DNA from 2 places in the Pseudoalteromonas sp. SR44-2 genome. Region 1 is predicted to be linked to the other one. Evidence: predicted binding sites of a transcription regulator. Region 1 holds the regulator's gene; the other holds the start of a gene.
The links. The regulator LexA, encoded in region 1, represses DNA repair genes until DNA is damaged. The targets are predictions, from matches to a motif close to TACTGTATNNNNATACAGTA.
Positions count from the first base shown of each region.

Region 1 (4,803 bases):
AATTTTTCTTGAAGAGACTTTAGTTGATACCGTGAAGCCTGTTGAGTTTATGTTACCGCAGCGAGACAGCAGTGGCCGTGTTACTGAAATTAAAAAATCACTTAAAGTGAAAATTCCTGCAGGCTCAGTAAATGGCGAGCGAATTCGACTAAAAGGGCAAGGCGGGTTAGGGTCAGCGAATGGGCAAAATGGCGACTTGTATTTACAAATTAGTTTAGTGCCTCACCCATTATTTGATGTTGAGGGTCATAACCTAAATATAGTTGTCCCTCTTGCACCATGGGAAGCGGCTCTTGGTACAAAGCTAAATTTACCTACGTTGACAGGTAATATCCAATTAACTATTCCTTCTAATAGTCAGTCTGGTCAACGCTTGCGTATTAAAGGTAAGGGATTAATGAGTAAAAAAGCTAAAGGTGACTTATTTGCTGTGCTTAAAATTGTTAATCCAACATCTGTTGATGATACCAGTAAAAAACTGTGGGAAGAATTAGCCGAAAAAGCTCACTTTGATCCCCGTAATAACTGGAGCAAGCCATAATGCAAATTATCGTGACACAAAAAGACGATTTACTTACTAGCAAAGAGCTATGTTTGAGCAGTGATATTAGCGAAGCAATTTTATATGAGCTAGTTGAGCATAATATTGCGGTTCCAATTGAGGGGGAGCATGTTACGCAGTGGCAATTTACGGTATCTGCAGTGACCTTAGTTAAAAAAGCGGCCCGTATCCAGCATGACTTTTCGTTAGATTGGTCGGCAATAGCTTTAGTTTTACAATTGCTGGATGAGCGTGATGAGTTGATTTTCGAAAACGAAATGTTAAAGCGACATTTGAGTCGATTTAAGCACTTGGAATAAAATAAGCCCTAGGCTTATTTACTCTTTGATAAGTGGGCGCTAGCTCTCAAAAACCAATATGACTACTTTGATTTATTCTTATTTTTAATTCGGATAAATCGTTTTAGTCGTATATTTTGTATAAGTAATAATATTCCACTTAAACAAAAAAGTACGCTGGTTGCTGCAAAACTAATAAGCAGCGGATTATTAAAATCCTCTCGCTCATCGTAATCCATAATATGTAACATCCAAAAAAAGTCGAATATTCGCCATAGCGTGCTGCGAACGGTGACAACTTTGCCGTTATTTTCTGACAAGTACAGTGTTGTGTTAAATGTGTCGTCAAATTGTACCTGCCAAACATTGGTTTTATATCCAACTTCTCGCGTACCTTGCTTTAGTAGTACAGCGCTTGTTACTTGAGCATCAATAAGTAAGTGTGCTTTAGCATTTGCGGTAATTTGTATTTTAGTTGGCGGTTCAAATGGTCGGCCTGTTATGCCATTGAAGCTTTGCTGCTCGTTATTACTAAAGACAGTAATAAGTGGTGTAGTTAAGAAGTTCTCAAAAATTATTTGTGTTGGATTAACCACCTGAGAGGCAATATCGTCAAGGGAAGCAATATAATCAGCCTGCGTAAATGGATTATTGAGAGTACGTGTAGCAAGATGCTCCCCATGAACTTTATCAAGAGGGATTGCACTCATAATCAAACCACCTAGTAACCATGCTAAAATTTGTAGTGCTAATAAATAACCTAACCATTTATGTAACTTGCGAGCATGCTTAAATATTTTTTTATTCATGTTTTAGTCTTATTATTTTTAGAGGCTAGTTTATTACATTAATGGGATAAGTTACTGCGACATTTTGTCGCAGTTTAAACTATAGCTTACTGTAATCATTTAAAAATAAAAAAGATTACACTTAAATTCCTAACATGACTTATCTGTTTAATTGAGCTGAATATTTGATATCCAGCTAGCTTTAAATGCTAAAAAATACTTAAAAGCTGCGAAATATCCATATAAAGTGGTTAATAGAGCATAGTTGATTTGGTATAACGGTAAAACTGCGTTAAAGTTTGCAATGAAATTATTAGAGGATAAATACGAAACGATGTCGGAAATTCAATTTTTAAATGTAGATCTTGAGCTTGAATCAAAGCAAGATATTAGTTTGCTAGTGGCGGACTTGAAAAAAGTCGCGACGATTTTACATTATGACAAAGACGAATACCGTCAACTAGCGCGTATTGAAGCTACAGGTGAGGTGAGCACACCTGATAAAGCCATAAACCATATATGTGAGCTTATTGAATCGTGTTCGCGTAATGCGCTAAAGCAATGGTTAAGCTGTTCACGTAGAACGTTTGATATTGGTTTTGAATCAGGGACTTCTCCTAAGTGCTTTAATCAAGCCTTAGATGCAGATACATTATTGCGTATATCTGCGATTGGTGCGGGTATGGAAATTACCATTTACCCAATCGAAAAGTAACTATCTTCGCTCTACGACTGCTGCGGTCATTTTTGATACGCAGCACAGCTCATTGCGGCTATTTGTAATTTTTATTTCCCATACTGAACTACGTTTGCCAATATGAAACGCTCTAGCCGTTGCTGTTAAAGTGCCGTTGCGAGATGCTTTTAAATGACTTGCGCTAATTTCCTGCCCTACACAGTAAAATTTAGTAAAATCGACAACAAAGTTAGCGGCATAGCTGGCAACTGTTTCGGCAAGTACAACGTTAGCACCGCCGTGAACCATCCCCATTGGGTTATGATGCTCAGGAATTGCCGGCATTGTGGCAACCAAATAATCATCGCCAATTTCTGTGACTTCTATCCCCATAGTTTTCATTAATGTTCCTTGGCCATTAACGCCTTGCTCTAACTGCTTGCACAGCTCTAAGGTGATGGGCTGGTACCAAATACTCATAATGTCTCCTTTGCATTTTTAATCATTTATAAACTCAGCTTTAGTTATATCCCTAAAATGTACACAAGTGAAATTACTTTAGCTATTTTAAGGCTTAATTTAAATTTGCGATTTTTATTTAACTGTATATACTCACAGTTAAATGTACTGTATGGAAAACCAGTTGTATGCGACCATTAACGAACCGCCAAGCTCAAATACTCGAACTAATTAAAGTTTTTATTAAAGACACTGGTATGCCTCCTACACGTGCTGAAATAGCGCAAACATTAGGTTTTAAAAGTGCCAATGCTGCTGAAGAACATTTAAAAGCACTTGCTAAAAAAGGCGCAATTAAAATGAAACCAGGTGCAAGCCGTGGTATTCAATTAATTGAAGAAGAAGAGCCAGAACAATTAGGTTTACCGCTTATAGGGCGTGTTGCTGCTGGTTCACCTATTTTGGCGCAAGAGCACGTTGAAAGTCACTGCAAAATCGATCCATTAATGTTTAAACCGGCTGCAGATTTTTTACTACGCGTTAACGGTATGAGCATGAAAGATATTGGTATTATGGATGGTGATTTACTTGCTGTACATCGTACTCAAACCGCTGAAAACGGACAAGTTGTTGTTGCCCGCCTAGACGAAGACGTAACTGTAAAACGTCTTGAGAAAGCGGGTCGTAAAGTATTACTTCATGCTGAAAACGACGATTTTGAATCTATTGAAGTAGATCTTGAGAATGAGTCTTTTAATATTGAAGGCTTAGCCGTTGGCGTTATAAGAAACGCTGATTGGATGTGACTTTAAAAATAGCTTTTAAACAAGCAGCTTTATAAATGCGTACTAATTAGTACGCATTTTTGTTTTAAAATTTGTACTAAAAAATAGGGCGTAAACAGCCCACTGACTATTTAAGCTGTAAACTTTTTTGCACTTATATTTTCCCCCTCCGAATGCGTTAAACCCCTTTGTTTTGCTCATATTTTGAACTTCCTGTTGCCTAGTTGATTACCGATTTTTTATTAATTATTCAATATCACCTGATTGTTTTTTATACTAAAACTTGCTTGTTGTTCGTTTTTTAGCTAATTGTTAATGTGCTGAGCTAATAATAACTCACAGCTTTTTAGTTTTGAGAACACACAATATACACAAACCCGTTGTTGGCGCAGCAAAACCAATCAATATTAAATGAGATTGGCTAAAAAAATAAAAATAACGAATTGGCGTTTAAGCCGTATGCCTCTTCGCTTTGCATTCGCAATAGCATCAAAGGAGCCGTCACATGGGTAAACTGACCTCTACCTTGTGGCTTATATTATGTGTTTTTACGCACCCAGTTTTGGCTAATAGCCAATACAATATGCGCAAAGGCGTAACCGATATAAGCAATAATGTATATCAGCTGCACATGACCATATTTATAATATGTTGTGTGATTGGGGTGATAGTGTTCGCAATTATGTTTTGGGCACTTATTCATCACCGTAAATCTAAAGGGGCTGTACCTGCCCAATTTCACGAAAGCACTAAAGTAGAAATACTTTGGACTGCAATTCCGTTTGTTATTTTAATTGCTATGGCAGTACCAGCCACTAAAACCCTTATTGCAATGGAAGATGCCAGCAAAGCTGATCTCACTATTAAAATTACGGGTTCGCAATGGAAATGGCATTATGAATATATGGGCGAAGATGTAGAGTTCTACTCTATTTTATCTACCCCGCAAGATGAAATAGCGAATCTTGCAGATAAAAACCCTAACTACTTACTTGAGGTTGATAAGCCTCTTGTACTGCCAATAAATCAAAAAGTACGATTTTTAATGACTTCTGATGATGTTATTCACTCTTGGTGGGTACCTGATTTTGCAGTTAAAAAAGATGCGAACCCCGGCTTTATAAATGAAACATGGACGAACATAAACGAAGAAGGTACTTACCGAGGCCAATGTGCTGAGTTGTGTGGTAAAGACCATGGCTTTATGCCCGTTGTGGTGGTCGCTAAATCTGAAGCTGATTTTAAAACATGGCTT
Region 1 covers NZ_JACJDW010000016.1:84,348-89,150, reverse strand. Annotated here, with positions in the region: gene H5115_RS11635 (DnaJ C-terminal domain-containing protein) at 1-541, shown strand, start outside; gene H5115_RS11630 (chaperone modulator CbpM) at 541-861, shown strand; gene H5115_RS11625 (hypothetical protein) at 924-1,649, opposite strand; gene H5115_RS11620 (hypothetical protein) at 1,963-2,343, shown strand; gene H5115_RS11615 (PaaI family thioesterase) at 2,344-2,784, opposite strand; gene lexA (transcriptional repressor LexA) at 2,952-3,569, shown strand; gene coxB (cytochrome c oxidase subunit II) at 4,054-4,803, shown strand, end outside.

Region 2 (4,803 bases), on a different contig from region 1:
ATCTTCTACAGAATAAAACTCTAATCGCTGCACAATTCCAAAACGGTCACGCAGTGGCGATGTAAGTGAGCCTGCTCGTGTGGTTGCACCAATAAGTGTAAATGCAGGTAAGTCTAATTTAATAGAACGCGCAGCTGGGCCTTCACCAATCATTATATCAAGCTGGTAGTCTTCCATTGCGGGATAGAGTATTTCTTCAACTTGCGGGCTTAGCCTGTGTATTTCATCAATAAACAGTACATCGCCTTCTTCTAAATTGGTAAGTAGTGCGGCTAAATCACCTGCTTTTTCAAGTACAGGGCCTGATGTTGTTTTAATACTTACGTGTAATTCATTGGCGACAATATTTGCAAGCGTGGTTTTACCAAGCCCAGGTGGGCCAAATATTAATAAATGATCGAGCGCTTCACCACGGGTTCGCGCAGCTTCAATAAAAATTTCCATTTGCTGCTTAACATGAGGCTGGCCTCTATAGTCGGCTAAAAGTTTTGGTCTTATTGCACGATCTATAGAATCTTCATTTGTTTTTTCAGTCGCATCAATTAAGCGATCCGCTTCAATCATGGGTTACTCACAACATAGATTTTAAAGATTCTCTAATAAGAACCTCAGTAGACATATCGGGTTTACTTATCGATTTTACTGCTTTTTGAGCTTGTGGCAATTTATAACCTAATGCAAGCAGTGCCGATACGGCATCATCCGCTGCATTATTAGCAATTGTCGCATCGCTCATTGGCTCTATTACTGCGCTGTCGCTAAATGGTGTAAATAAATCATTGCCCCAATCTTTTAGTCTGTCTTTCATTTCGAGTACTAAACGCTCGGCTGTTTTTTTACCTACACCGGGTAATTTAACAAGCGATGTTGAGTCTTCGTTATTTACACAACTTACAAATTGTTTTGCCGACATGCCCGATAAAATAGCTAAGCCAAGTTTTGGCCCTACGCCATTTGCTTTTAATAGCTCTCTAAACAAGGCACGTTCAACTTTATTATTAAAACCAAATAATAGCTGAGCATCTTCACGCACTACAAAGTGAGTGTAAACAATCGCATTTTCACCAATTTTTGGTAAATCGTAAAAACAGGTCATCGGCATTTGTACTTCGTAACCTACACCACTTACTTCGAGTAATATTTCTGGTGGCTGTTTTTCGACTAAAATACCATTTAAGCGGCCTATCATAATTATTTCCTTAAACGTCCTCTAACGGTTTTGCTTGCGCTGCCCGCTAGTTTAATTAAATTTTGTTCTGAGTGGGCGTGGCAAATCGCAATAGCGAGTGCATCAGCTGCATCGGCCTGTGGCGTACCGGGTAGTTTTAAAATATTTTTTACCATGTGTTGCACTTGTGTTTTATCTGCGCCACCGTTGCCTACTACTGCTTGCTTAATTTGCCTAGCTGAGTATTCAAATACGGGTAAGTCGGCCATTGCAGCGCCAACAATCGCAGCACCTCTAGCTTGGCCTAGTTTTAAAGCTGAATCGGGGTTGTGCGCCATAAATACTTTTTCAATGGCAAAGGTTTCTGGCGAAAACTGCTCAATAAGCTGTGTAATGCCTTGGTAGATCATTTTAAGCCTAACCGGAAAAGGATGATCGGCTAACTTAATACAGCCACTGCCTAAGTATGTAAATTTAGAACCTTGATGGGCAACAACACCATATCCGGTCAAACGTGAACCAGGATCGATCCCTAAAATGATGGCCAAACAGCGCTCCATTGTTATTATTTTTAAATTACGCTAATAATGCCAGAGCACTGTATAAATTACCAGTACAAAGAAAAACAAAAATGCCCACGTACTAGGTGGGCATTTACAGGAGCATGTTAGTTTAAGCTTACCCTAGGGCACGCACTAATCCTTGGGTATTTTGTTTAAGTGTTCGGGAAATCATTAAATAGCCTAAACCAGCCACAAATACGCCGCCAGCTACCGGGCCTATAATCCATATATGTGGATGTAACTTACCTGCTAAATCAAACATTTGTTGCTGCACAATTAAAAGCGCTATATCACTAAAAAATGCGGCAACTAAACCGGCTAAACCACCGAGTAATAAAAACTCATACAGGGTCGCGTTTTTAATTAATCGGCTTTTAGCGCCAAGCGTTCTAAGTATTACAATTTCTTGCATACGCTCACCTAAACTAGCTTGCACTTGCGATATAAGTACAAGCGCGCCACACAGCACAACAATTGCAAGTACAAAGCCAATGGCGAGCGATACTTGCGAAATAGTAGTTTGTATTTGCTTAACAAAGTTATCAATATCAATGGCTGTAATAGTAGGGTAAGTACGTAATAACTGGCTAAAGTCACGTTTTTGATCTGGATTTATACGTACCGACGAAATATACGTCGCCGGAAAATCTGCAAGTACATCAGGGCTTAAAATAATAAAAAAGTTAGGTTTAAGCGTGGCCCAATTTACTTTGCGCACACTGGTGATTTTAGCGTCGAACGACTGCGAACCAATTAAAAATGTAAGCGTATCGCCTATCTCAACATCTAAACGCTCAAGCATCGACTCCTCTACTGAAGCCTCAGCCATCGCATTTTCACCAAACCACGTGCCTTGTGTTACTTCATTTTGATCAGGAACATCTTTAAGCCATGTAAGATTTAGCTCACGACCAATACCTGCACGTGCTTCTTCGTCTTTTTTCTCGTTGTCTTGCAGCGATACAGAACGTGCTACCAACTCGCCGTTCACCGCATTTACGCGCCCACGAATAGTTGGATAAAACTCTGATACCTGAATATCTTTTTGAGCTAAATATTCATTAATTGGCTCAAACTCATTTTGCGTAATATTAACTAAAAACGCATTAGGCGCGTCGCTTGGAAGTTGCGACTGCCAATCAGATATCATGTCGTTTTTAAGTACCACTAAAAACAGCAGTAATTTAATCGCTAACGAGAAACTAATTAACTGTACCGCGTTCACATTTGCACGCTTTTGAATAGACGCAATTGCAAGCGACCAACTATTACCTGGCTTTAATCCTAGTTTTCGACCACCACCAAATATTAATTTAGATACTAAAAACAGCACACCAATTAGCGCAAGTGTTGATATAAACAAAATAAGCGTTATTTTTATGTTGTTACTAAATAACCACATTAATAAAAACACAGTTAGCGCACTCATACCTAAATGCACACGACTTACCGCCAACTTGTCGCCTAAGTTACGGCGCAGTACTCTAAGCGGTGGAATATCAAATAAATCAAACAATGGTTTAATAGAAAACATAACAGCACAAATTACGCCAGTGCTTATAGCCACCAGCCAAGGTTTAAAGCCACCTAAAGGCAGCTCTGTGCCCATACTTTTTGATAAGTAACTTGTTGCTATTTCTTGCAAACCATAACCAATTAACAGCCCTATACTTACCGCCATTGCACATACAAGCAATAAATGAAGCATGTATATTTTGCGGATCATTGAGCGGCTACCGCCGAGCGTTTTCATCATCGCTACTGGGTCGTATTGGCGTTCACAATAACGTTTTGCTGAAACAGCTATAGCCACTGCGGCTAAAATAATACCTAATAAGCCGGCTAGTAATAAAAAGCTCTCAGCGCGGTTTAAGCTGTTTGAAATGGGTGATTGGCGGTCTTTAACGCCATACCATTGTTGGTTTTCTTTCATTTGTGGTTTAAGCCACTCGTAAAAGCTATTTATATCGGCCTCACTACCTGCATAAAGTTGGCGATAATAAACACGACTACCCGGCTGCACAACTTCGGTTTTTGCCACATCGTCAATATTAATAAGCACACGACGGCTACTTGAAAATACATTAAATGGCGCGTCTGGCTCTTCTACAATAACTTTTGAAACATTAAATAATGCCGCGCCAAGCTCTACTTGCGCGCCTATATCAATATTTAAACTGTAAAATACCGACTCACTTAGCCACACATTACCCGGCGTTGGCCCGCTATTAGCAACTTTAGTTTCACCGGTTAGGGTATCTTTAACTTTTAACTGCCCTTTTAGCGGGTACGCATTAGATGCCGCTTTTACTGAGCTAAACTGCATTTCATCATCGGCAAACAACATAGTGTCGAAATACACCATTTGCGCCGTTTTTAAATTTTGGCTCTGTGCTTGAGTAATAAAAGCGGTGTCTAGAACATGGTCGCTTGCAAGTACACGGTCTGCTGCAATAAAAGCACTGCTTTTTTGCGCAATACTTTGCCCTATTCGCTCAGTAACCATCGACAGTGTAAGCACGGTTAACACAGCAAGAGCGATAGCTGCGCTTATAACCGTGAGCTCACCACGGCGAAATTCTCGCGAAAATAATTTAAGCGCTAACTTAACCCACATTAGCAACGTCCTCTACTTGGCTTTTTACCAGTAAACCCGCCTCTATTTGAATAATGTGCTCACATTTTTGTGCAAGCCCTTCATCGTGAGTCACTAAAATAAGCGTGGTGCCGTGTTGCGTGTTTAAATCAAATAATAAGGATTCAATCATTTTACCGTTTTTGCTGTCTAAATTAGCCGAAGGCTCATCAGCAAACAGCATTTTAGGTGTACCAATAAATGCTCGCGCAATAGCAACACGCTGTTGCTCACCGCCAGAGAGTTGCGACGGGTAATGATCAATTCGATGGCTCAAGCCTACTTTTTCAAGCAAAGCAATTGCTTGCTCTTTCGCATCACTTTCACCAGCAAGCTCTGCTGGTAGCATAACGTTTTCAAGTGCTGTTAAGCTTTGTACTAACATAAACGATTGAAACACAAATCCAATTTTAGCCGCGCGCAGTGCAGCACGCTCT
Region 2 covers NZ_JACJDW010000033.1:34,227-39,029, reverse strand. Annotated here, with positions in the region: gene ruvB (Holliday junction branch migration DNA helicase RuvB) at 1-564, opposite strand, end outside; gene ruvA (Holliday junction branch migration protein RuvA) at 572-1,189, opposite strand; gene ruvC (crossover junction endodeoxyribonuclease RuvC) at 1,192-1,716, opposite strand; gene H5115_RS16695 (ABC transporter permease) at 1,847-4,348, opposite strand; gene H5115_RS16690 (ABC transporter ATP-binding protein) at 4,338-4,803, opposite strand, start outside.
Region 2: the regulator LexA is predicted to act here: its motif matches at 1,765-1,784, upstream of ruvC (crossover junction endodeoxyribonuclease RuvC).